DNA from 3 places in the Bacillus sp. EA-CB0995 genome. Region 3 is predicted to be linked to each of the others. Evidence: a T-box and tRNA genes for the amino acid it is inferred to sense, from the RefSeq annotation. Region 3 holds a T-box; the other regions hold tRNA genes.
What was found. A T-box is a leader RNA that pairs with one kind of tRNA and senses whether it is charged. The one in region 3 lies ahead of tyrS (tyrosine--tRNA ligase), so its partner is inferred to be a tRNA-Tyr.
Positions count from the first base shown of each region.

Region 1 (3,255 bases), 640 kb from region 3:
GGTAGGCGAGGAGAGAATCCTAAGGTGTGCGAGAGAACTCTGGTTAAGGAACTCGGCAAAATGACCCCGTAACTTCGGGAGAAGGGGTGCTTTCTTAACGGAAAGCCGCAGTGAATAGGCCCAAGCGACTGTTTAGCAAAAACACAGGTCTCTGCGAAGCCGTAAGGCGAAGTATAGGGGCTGACACCTGCCCGGTGCTGGAAGGTTAAGGAGAGGGGTTAGCGCAAGCGAAGCTCTGAACTGAAGCCCCAGTAAACGGCGGCCGTAACTATAACGGTCCTAAGGTAGCGAAATTCCTTGTCGGGTAAGTTCCGACCCGCACGAAAGGTGTAACGATTTGGGCACTGTCTCAACCAGAGACTCGGTGAAATTATAGTACCTGTGAAGATGCAGGTTACCCGCGACAGGACGGAAAGACCCCGTGGAGCTTTACTGTAGCCTGATATTGAATTTTGGTACAGCTTGTACAGGATAGGCGGGAGCCTTTGAAGCCGGAGCGCTAGCTTCGGTGGAGGCGCTGGTGGGATACCGCCCTGGCTGTATTGAAATTCTAACCTACGGGTCTTATCGACCCGGGAGACAGTGTCAGGTGGGCAGTTTGACTGGGGCGGTCGCCTCCTAAAAAGTAACGGAGGCGCCCAAAGGTTCCCTCAGAATGGTTGGAAATCATTCGTAGAGTGCAAAGGCATAAGGGAGCTTGACTGCGAGACCTACAAGTCGAGCAGGGACGAAAGTCGGGCTTAGTGATCCGGTGGTTCCGCATGGAAGGGCCATCGCTCAACGGATAAAAGCTACCCCGGGGATAACAGGCTTATCTCCCCCAAGAGTCCACATCGACGGGGAGGTTTGGCACCTCGATGTCGGCTCATCGCATCCTGGGGCTGTAGTCGGTCCCAAGGGTTGGGCTGTTCGCCCATTAAAGCGGTACGCGAGCTGGGTTCAGAACGTCGTGAGACAGTTCGGTCCCTATCCGTCGTGGGCGTAGGAAATTTGAGAGGAGCTGTCCTTAGTACGAGAGGACCGGGATGGACGCACCGCTGGTGTACCAGTTGTTCTGCCAAGGGCATAGCTGGGTAGCTATGTGCGGAAGGGATAAGTGCTGAAAGCATCTAAGCATGAAGCCCCCTCAAGATGAGATTTCCCATAGCGTTAAGCTAGTAAGATCCCTGAAAGATGATCAGGTTGATAGGTTCGAGGTGGAAGCATGGTGACATGTGGAGCTGACGAATACTAATAGATCGAGGACTTAACCATATAATATGAAGCAAATGTTATCTAGTTTTGAAGGAATATACCTTCATAAGTCTGGTAATGATGGCAGAGAGGTCACACCCGTTCCCATACCGAACACGGAAGTTAAGCTCTCTAGCGCCGATGGTAGTTGGGACTTTGTCCCTGTGAGAGTAGGACGTTGCCAGGCTTGCATTATTCCGCAGTAGCTCAGTGGTAGAGCTATCGGCTGTTAACCGATCGGTCGTAGGTTCGAGTCCTACCTGCGGAGCCATATGCTTCCATAGCTCAGCTGGTAGAGCACTTCCATGGTAAGGAAGAGGTCACCGGTTCAAGCCCGGTTGGAAGCTTGTGCGAAGTATTAAAACTTTTTGGCCCGTTGGTCAAGTGGTTAAGACACCGCCCTTTCACGGCGGTAACACGGGTTCGAATCCCGTACGGGTCACCACTTTTGGAGGATTAGCTCAGCTGGGAGAGCACCTGCCTTACAAGCAGGGGGTCGGCGGTTCGATCCCGTCATCCTCCACCATATAATTTTCAATGTCGGAGGGGTAGCGAAGTGGCTAAACGCGGCGGACTGTAAATCCGCTCCTTCGGGTTCGGCAGTTCGAATCTGCCCCCTCCACCATTTATTTTTAAAAAATAACCTTACAAAGGTTTATTTTTTTGGTGAGACAAGCATACTAGTAAATATTAATGGGCTATAGCCAAGCGGTAAGGCAACGGACTTTGACTCCGTCATGCGCTGGTTCGAATCCAGCTAGCCCAGCCATTTACGAGCCATTAGCTCAGTTGGTAGAGCATCTGACTTTTAATCAGAGGGTCGAAGGTTCGAGTCCTTCATGGCTCATCATTTTGCGGAAGTAGTTCAGTGGTAGAATACAACCTTGCCAAGGTTGGGGTCGCGGGTTCGAATCCCGTCTTCCGCTCCAACTTGGGGCCTTAGCTCAGCTGGGAGAGCGCCTGCCTTGCACGCAGGAGGTCAGCGGTTCGATCCCGCTAGGCTCCATACAAATAAAAGAAAAGCTTGAAGTCCAATATTGGATTTCAAGCTTTTTTTGTTTATCCCCCGCGACTCGCGTACGGTAAGACTCTCATTTCAAGATTCTAAGAAGTTAAACAAGATATGATAGAGCTTTCCGTCAGTGGGGAATGGAGATTTACTGATGGAAGTTTTACTTTATTCCGCTATCTTATTTATTTTGAAGATGGAGTTTTCTTGTTGATTTTTTGATAAATTAGAACGAGATATATTTTGTAATATGTTTAATGGTTTTTCATACAGTAAAAGGGAGTTGTTTCATGTGAAGATTATCATTGCGTCTGATTCTTATAAAGAAAGTTTAACTGCATTAGAAGTATGTGAAGCAGTAGAGAAAGGATTTCGCTCTATATATCCAGAAGCAGAGTATATAAAAATTCCTATTGCAGATGGTGGGGAAGGAACAGTACAAGCTCTTGTTGATGCAACAAAGGGAAGAATCGTGAATATCCCTGTTACAGGTCCATTAGGAAATTTAGTAGAAGGATTTTACGGTCTCTCTTCAGATAAACGGACCGCTTTTATTGAAATGGCAGCTGCCTCTGGTTTACACCATGTTCCACTTGATAAAAGGAATCCACTCCTAACGACAACAAAAGGAACAGGAGAACTCATTTTACACGCGCTAGAACAAGGAGTTCATCATATTGTTTTAGGGCTTGGGGGAAGTGCTACAAATGATGGAGGAACAGGAATGTTATCCGCTTTAGGTGTGCGTTTTTTTGATAGCGATAATCGCGTTATAGAGCCGAATGGTGGGAATTTAGATTCTATTACTTCTTTTGATATGTCACAGTTAGATTCTCGTTTAAAGAAGGTTAAAATTGAAGCAGCTTGTGACGTTGCGAATCCGTTAACAGGAGGAACAGGGGCATCGTTTGTATTTGGAAAACAAAAAGGTGCCACAGACGAGATGGTAGAGAGGTTAGACTGTAATTTGAAGCATTATGCCCAATTAATCAAACAAACTCTTCATAATGATA
Region 1 covers NZ_CP169269.1:99,326-102,580, reverse strand. The annotation lists rRNA gene ACEWFJ_RS00585 (23S ribosomal RNA) at 1-1,254, shown strand, start outside; rRNA gene rrf (5S ribosomal RNA) at 1,305-1,420, shown strand; tRNA gene ACEWFJ_RS00575 (tRNA-Asn) at 1,430-1,504, shown strand; tRNA gene ACEWFJ_RS00570 (tRNA-Thr) at 1,508-1,580, shown strand; tRNA gene ACEWFJ_RS00565 (tRNA-Glu) at 1,604-1,678, shown strand; tRNA gene ACEWFJ_RS00560 (tRNA-Val) at 1,684-1,759, shown strand; tRNA gene ACEWFJ_RS00555 (tRNA-Tyr) at 1,776-1,858, shown strand; tRNA gene ACEWFJ_RS00550 (tRNA-Gln) at 1,928-2,002, shown strand; tRNA gene ACEWFJ_RS00545 (tRNA-Lys) at 2,008-2,080, shown strand; tRNA gene ACEWFJ_RS00540 (tRNA-Gly) at 2,088-2,162, shown strand; tRNA gene ACEWFJ_RS00535 (tRNA-Ala) at 2,167-2,239, shown strand; gene ACEWFJ_RS00530 (glycerate kinase) at 2,535-3,255, shown strand, end outside.
Region 1: it encodes a tRNA-Tyr, which carries the amino acid that the T-box ahead of tyrS (tyrosine--tRNA ligase) is inferred to sense. The anticodon was not compared.

Region 2 (3,255 bases), 300 kb from region 3:
AGATTGGAAAAATGTTTTAGGTCTTACTATAATGATGATAATTTATGGGGCACCTATGGTTTTAATAGGATGTATAATAGGTGAATTATTATATAGATATTATATAGTACCTAAATCCCTACCTTTTAAATTAGCTTTAGTTATGTATTCTCTATTAGGTAGTATAGTAATGTTATTAATTAGAACTTTAATTGGTGGGATTCCTCAAAATATTAATGAAATATTCAATTTGAATTTTTTTCTACTTTCGACTGTTTGTTCTATAATTTTTTTTATAAAAAGAAATACATACAAATAAAAAAGACAGCCTCATTGACCGCCTGTTACTTACCACTGCCATCCAAGATGAATTAGTTCATCTTTAAGTTCTGCTCTTTCCCAACTGCTTTTTGTATGTCTTAATTGGTCTGCTTTAACTTCGACCTCATGGTTCCATTCGTCTATTGTATAGCTTTGTTCGTCAATTATAGATGGCTCTCTCAATCCGATTAACGATCCAACATATAAAACTGAGACAGCTATAGACATAAGTATAATTAGTTTTGTTCTAGTCTTCATACCGCACCCCCACCTATGAACATTTTACCACAAAAAAAGAGAGCATTAGCTCTCCTTAATTAATTATTCGTAATCTTACTTCTTGAATTCTAATTTGATTACATTGTTGAACAAGGCATAGCCTTGAACGCATGGTTAAGGGTTTCGCCTTTGACCATATTATAAAATGAGAATTTTATTATCTCTTCTTGAACTAACTGGGCAGTTTAGTTTAACAACTATTAGTTACCATCAACGGTAAAGTAAAAAATTCATAGAGGGTAGCGTTAAAATTCGATAATAGGCTATTTCAGGGCTTTGTGCAGTGTTTATGAAAACTTCACAAATAAATCAAGTTTGATATTGAAAGAAGGATATATGCCATTTCCATGTTATAAAAACAAAATATGATAATTTCAGTAATAGAGAGGTTTCTATTGCTAACTTAAGAATTCTTAATGTCTTTTTGTTAGAGATCCACCAGCTCTTTATTTAATGTATTCTTTGCGACTGAAAGCTCGCTTTGGTAATACTGTATAGTTGCTGGTCTTAGATTTCTTAAGTGGCAATCTTTAATAAAGAAAGAAAATGCTTCTTCATCATTTATTCTTTGTGTGATTAAGTTCAACTCAGTATCTGTCAGTTCTCCACGACGTCTCATTATAAAAACCTCCTATGCGTCTGATTCGATGCACACGATTTTGACTTATTTCTGTCGTGTAAAAAAAGACAAAATAAAAAAGCCCTCACATATGAGAAGCCTTGATTTAAAGCTATTTACAGTACCGATGGTCGGGGTCGAACCGACACTCCTTACGGAACACGATTTTGAGTCGTGCGCGTCTGCCAATTCCGCCACATCGGCATAATATGGAGGCGGCAACCGGATTCGAACCGGTGGTAAAGGTTTTGCAGACCTCTGCCTTACCACTTGGCTATGCCGCCATATTAAATTTGGAGCGGAAGACGGGATTCGAACCCGCGACCCCAACCTTGGCAAGGTTGTATTCTACCACTGAACTACTTCCGCAAAAATGGCTGGGCTAGCTGGATTCGAACCAGCGCATGACGGAGTCAAAGTCCGTTGCCTTACCGCTTGGCTATAGCCCATCGAATTATTAATACATTATATGACTTATTATCATTTTTATTACTTTAAATATCCAAACTCGACATTTAGTATATTATCATAACTAATTTAATTTGTAAAGTAATATTAAAAATGGGGCGACTGATGGGAATCGAACCCACGAGTGTCGGAGCCACAATCCGATGCGTTAACCACTTCGCCACAGCCGCCATGCTGTGTTGGCAGGGGCAGTAGGAATCGAACCCACGCCGGAGGTTTTGGAGACCTCTGTTCTACCGTTAAACTATGCCCCTATATAAAATGTAAATGGTGGAGGGGGCAGATTCGAACTGCCGAACCCGAAGGAGCGGATTTACAGTCCGCCGCGTTTAGCCACTTCGCTACCCCTCCGACTTACATGGTGCCGGCTAGAGGACTTGAACCCCCAACCTACTGATTACAAGTCAGTTGCTCTACCAATTGAGCTAAGCCGGCATTATATCTAAAATGGTGGCTCGGGACGGAATCGAACCGCCGACACGAGGATTTTCAGTCCTCTGCTCTACCGACTGAGCTACCGAGCCTTCATAAATGGCGGTCCCGACCGGGGTCGAACCGGCGATCTCCTGCGTGACAGGCAGGCATGTTAACCACTACACCACGGGACCATTGGTTGCGGGGACAGGATTTGAACCTGCGACCTTCGGGTTATGAGCCCGACGAGCTACCAGACTGCTCCACCCCGCGACGATATTTATAAATTTATATGGTGGAGGATGACGGGATCGAACCGCCGACCCCCTGCTTGTAAGGCAGGTGCTCTCCCAGCTGAGCTAATCCTCCAAAGTGGTGACCCGTACGGGATTCGAACCCGTGTTACCGCCGTGAAAGGGCGGTGTCTTAACCACTTGACCAACGGGCCAAAATATTATGGCGGAGAGCAAGGGATTCGAACCCTTGATACGCTTATGACGTATACACGATTTCCAATCGTGCTCCTTCGGCCATCTCGGACAGCTCTCCAATTGGCTCCGCAGGTAGGACTCGAACCTACGACCGATCGGTTAACAGCCGATAGCTCTACCACTGAGCTACTGCGGAATACTGTAAGCCTGGCAACGTCCTACTCTCACAGGGACAAAGTCCCAACTACCATCGGCGCTAGAGAGCTTAACTTCCGTGTTCGGTATGGGAACGGGTGTGACCTCTCTGCCATCATTACCAGACTGTATTTAATTGAGACAATCATCATTATACTTTATTCAAAAATAAAGTCAACAAGTTTTTATATTCTCTCAAAACTAGATAACATCAATGTAGTATACATATTGTATGGTTAAGTCCTCGATCTATTAGTATTCGTCAGCTCCACATGTCACCATGCTTCCACCTCGAACCTATCAACCTGATCATCTTTCAGGGATCTTACTAGCTTAACGCTATGGGAAATCTCATCTTGAGGGGGCTTCATGCTTAGATGCTTTCAGCACTTATCCCTTCCGCACATAGCTACCCAGCTATGCCCTTGGCAGAACAACTGGTACACCAGCGGTGCGTCCATCCCGGTCCTCTCGTACTAAGGACAGCTCCTCTCAAATTTCCTACGCCCACGACGGATAGGGACCGAACTGTCTCACGACGTTCTGAAC
Region 2 covers NZ_CP169269.1:4,225,652-4,228,906, forward strand. The annotation lists gene ACEWFJ_RS21665 (hypothetical protein) at 328-558, opposite strand; gene ACEWFJ_RS21670 (hypothetical protein) at 1,007-1,198, opposite strand; tRNA gene ACEWFJ_RS21675 (tRNA-Leu) at 1,321-1,402, opposite strand; tRNA gene ACEWFJ_RS21680 (tRNA-Cys) at 1,409-1,482, opposite strand; tRNA gene ACEWFJ_RS21685 (tRNA-Gly) at 1,493-1,567, opposite strand; tRNA gene ACEWFJ_RS21690 (tRNA-Gln) at 1,573-1,647, opposite strand; tRNA gene ACEWFJ_RS21695 (tRNA-His) at 1,761-1,836, opposite strand; tRNA gene ACEWFJ_RS21700 (tRNA-Trp) at 1,847-1,920, opposite strand; tRNA gene ACEWFJ_RS21705 (tRNA-Tyr) at 1,935-2,017, opposite strand; tRNA gene ACEWFJ_RS21710 (tRNA-Thr) at 2,026-2,101, opposite strand; tRNA gene ACEWFJ_RS21715 (tRNA-Phe) at 2,115-2,190, opposite strand; tRNA gene ACEWFJ_RS21720 (tRNA-Asp) at 2,199-2,274, opposite strand; tRNA gene ACEWFJ_RS21725 (tRNA-Met) at 2,277-2,353, opposite strand; tRNA gene ACEWFJ_RS21730 (tRNA-Val) at 2,374-2,449, opposite strand; tRNA gene ACEWFJ_RS21735 (tRNA-Glu) at 2,454-2,528, opposite strand; tRNA gene ACEWFJ_RS21740 (tRNA-Ser) at 2,538-2,629, opposite strand; tRNA gene ACEWFJ_RS21745 (tRNA-Asn) at 2,633-2,707, opposite strand; rRNA gene rrf (5S ribosomal RNA) at 2,717-2,832, opposite strand; rRNA gene ACEWFJ_RS21755 (23S ribosomal RNA) at 2,939-3,255, opposite strand, start outside.
Region 2: it encodes a tRNA-Tyr, which carries the amino acid that the T-box ahead of tyrS (tyrosine--tRNA ligase) is inferred to sense. The anticodon was not compared.

Region 3 (3,255 bases):
GTTCTTCGTTTATATCATCTAAGCCCAAATCTAACAATAACCAATTTACTTGCTGCTTTTTATTAACTTCTGTTATCACATGATGATTAACATATGCTAATTCCAAAGTTCGTTCCCATGATGTCAGCATAATTAATCCCCCTCACCTTCACTTTACCTATATATAAATCTACTTTAATTTCTAAACAGATAAGTCGCTGCTATAATAAAGTGAACCTTTCATTAGTGGTCCTCCACTGATGAAAAGCCTGCGAATAGCGGGATAAAAAATAACCTGCACTCGCTTTCCCTTTGCTGGCAGAAAAAGGCCCTGACCGCTTATATGCATGGCCAGGTGCCCTCGCCCACCTAAAAAGAAAAGGGGGTTGTATTTATATATTTACAGAGCTTTATTCTCCTAATTTCACCAAGCTGTAATTCTTTTTACCTTTACGGATAATAATAAATCTTCCATCGAATGAATTTTCTACCGTAACATCTGTATTTACATCTGTTACTTTGTCTCCGTTCATCAAAATAGCTCCATTATTAATATCTTCTCTTGCTTGGCGTCTAGAAGGTTCAATTCCTAAATCTACTAACCACTCGACAATATTTTTTGTTTCCTTTGCAGCATTGAAAGTTGGCATATCTTTAAAGCCTTGTTCAATTTCATCCGCAGTTAACGCTTTAATATCCCCGCTAAATAATGCTTCTGTAATTTTTACTGCTTGTAGAAATGCATTTTCACTATGAACAAATTTCGTCATTTCTTCTGCTAACACTTTTTGCGCTTCACGTTTATGAGGTTCTGTTTGAACTTTAACCACTAATTCATCAATACTATCTTTCGTTAAGAATGTGAAGAATTTTAAGTATTTAATCACATCGCGATCATCTGTGTTCACCCAGAACTGGTAGAATTCAAATGGTGTTGTTTTTTCTGGATCTAACCAAATTGCTCCTCCTGCTGTTTTACCAAATTTCGTACCGTCTGATTTTAATAGTAATGGAATTGTTAATCCAAAGACTTTTGCATCTGGTCCTTCTTTTTTACGAATTAAGTCTAAACCGCTTGTAATATTTCCCCATTGGTCACTGCCGCCAATTTGCAGTTGTACGTCTTCTTCTTTGTATAAGTGATGGAAATCCATCGCTTGTAGAATTTGGTATGTGAATTCTGTAAATGAAATCCCTGTATCTAAACGACTTGCTACAATATCTTTTGCTAGCATATTATTTATACTAAAGTTTTTACCGTAATCGCGTAAAAACTCAAGGATACTTACTTCATGTGTCCAATCGTAGTTATTTACCATTTTCACTTCGCTATTTCCGCCAAAGTCGAATAACTTTTGCATTTGCGCTGTTAACGCCTCAACATTATGCTGCACTTGTTCTAATGTTTGAAGTTGTCTTTCTGTTTGACGTCCACTTGGATCACCAATTGTTCCCGTTGCTCCTCCAATTAAAATAACTGGATGATGCCCAGCTAATTGGAAACGCTTCATCATCATAAATGGAATTAAATGTCCGATATGCATACTGTCACCAGTTGGATCTACACCACAGTACAAGGAAATCTTTTTCTCTTCTACTAGTTTACGCAATCCTTCTGCATCTGTTTGTTGATTAATGGCATCGCGCCATTCCAATTCGTCAATGATGTTCATGTCTTTCCAGCTCCTTTAATTTGTATGTTTTGCTTACCTTAGTTTGATAAGCATATAAAAAAGTCCCTATGTCTACACTAGACATAGGGACGATTTTTAACCGTGTTACCACCCAGATTGCACAAATAGTATTTACTATTCGTACCACTCTTAGCAATAGTATCGATTGCTACTCCGCTTAGCATTACCTAAGATACTCCAGAGTGTAATTCACAAGTTTGTTTGTGCTAGGTTCCATCAACCCCTAGCTTTCTCGATAACAGTGACAAACTGCTACTGGGCTCTTTCAACGTATTTGATATGTTAAATTAAAGCCAATTATAGAGAAGTAAAATTTCATTGTCAATTCTATACAAAAATGTTTTTAAAGTGTTCACATTTGCTTTATTCTATTAAAGTATTGAACTACCCCCACCTACCGCTTCGCGCTTGAGGTGGGGGTCTTCTCGCCAGGTATGATAAACCACGGGTCAAATGTTTGAATTTATAGCATGAATATCGGGGTCGTAGAGGTATTGATTGAAACATTCTGGCGGAAGAAAAAAGGGAATTAATGAACGAAATAAAAGCATGACGAATGTACAATCAAATATTATATCTATTCATATACTTGTAATAAATCCATTATGTTCGCAAAAAAGGGGGGACTGTTCTGAAACCATTTCATTCTAGGAATTACGAATACGAAGTTTTTTATTTCCCTTGCGCGCTTCCTCTTCCGGAACCCGGACCAGCAGGATCAACTGGAACGACTGGGCCTACTGAGACGACTAGGCCTACTGGAACGACTAGACCTACTGAAACGACTAGACCTACTGAAACGACTAGGCCTACTGGAACGACTAGGCCTACTGAAACGACTAGGCCTACTGGAACGACTAGGCCTACTGGAACGACTAGGCCTACTGAAACGACTAGGCCTACTGAAACGACTAGGCCTACTGAAACGACTAGGCCTACTGGAACGACTAGGCCTACTGGACCTACCTTCCCAGGTCTGATTTCCGTGACAAATCTAATGTTTTTCACAGTTTCAGATGGCACGCGTCTTGTATACACAAACGATGATGGTTTGCCTCAATTCGGAACGACTCAAATTTTGGCACCAAATCAAGTATCATATATGAATTTATTTATCAACGGTATTATCCAACCGCAAAGTTCTTATAACGTACAAGCGGGTATATTAACGATATTTGCTGATGAAGCACTACCATCTGGCATTCCGATCACACTTCAGTTTATTTTGATCAATCAATAAAGTGAAACTTCCATCATTGTGGGATAAAAAACGGATTCTTTTAAAAGAATTCGTTTTTTATTACTAGTTCATACCAAATTCAATCATAACCGGAACACCACGATCTAAAATATCTCCACTCGGAATTGTAATAGCTGTTTTGGTTACACTTGAATTAATCGCAGGTTGTAACTGCCCGTTTAGGTATAAATTATAATATGCAAATGATGCAGGGAATGCGGTAGCAGCAGCTCCAGTGTCATCCTTAAAATCAGTTGCTAAAATAGTAAAAGTTGATCCTATTCCTGTTCCAGCACCGATTGTTGAATTATATCTTTTACTAGCAAAAAAAGGTTTAATAAT
Region 3 covers NZ_CP169269.1:3,928,130-3,931,384, forward strand. The annotation lists gene ACEWFJ_RS20160 (protein rep) at 1-130, opposite strand, end outside; gene tyrS (tyrosine--tRNA ligase) at 390-1,652, opposite strand; T-box leader at 1,735-1,951, opposite strand; gene ACEWFJ_RS20170 (DUF4183 domain-containing protein) at 2,659-2,913, shown strand; gene ACEWFJ_RS20175 (DUF4183 domain-containing protein) at 2,977-3,255, opposite strand, start outside.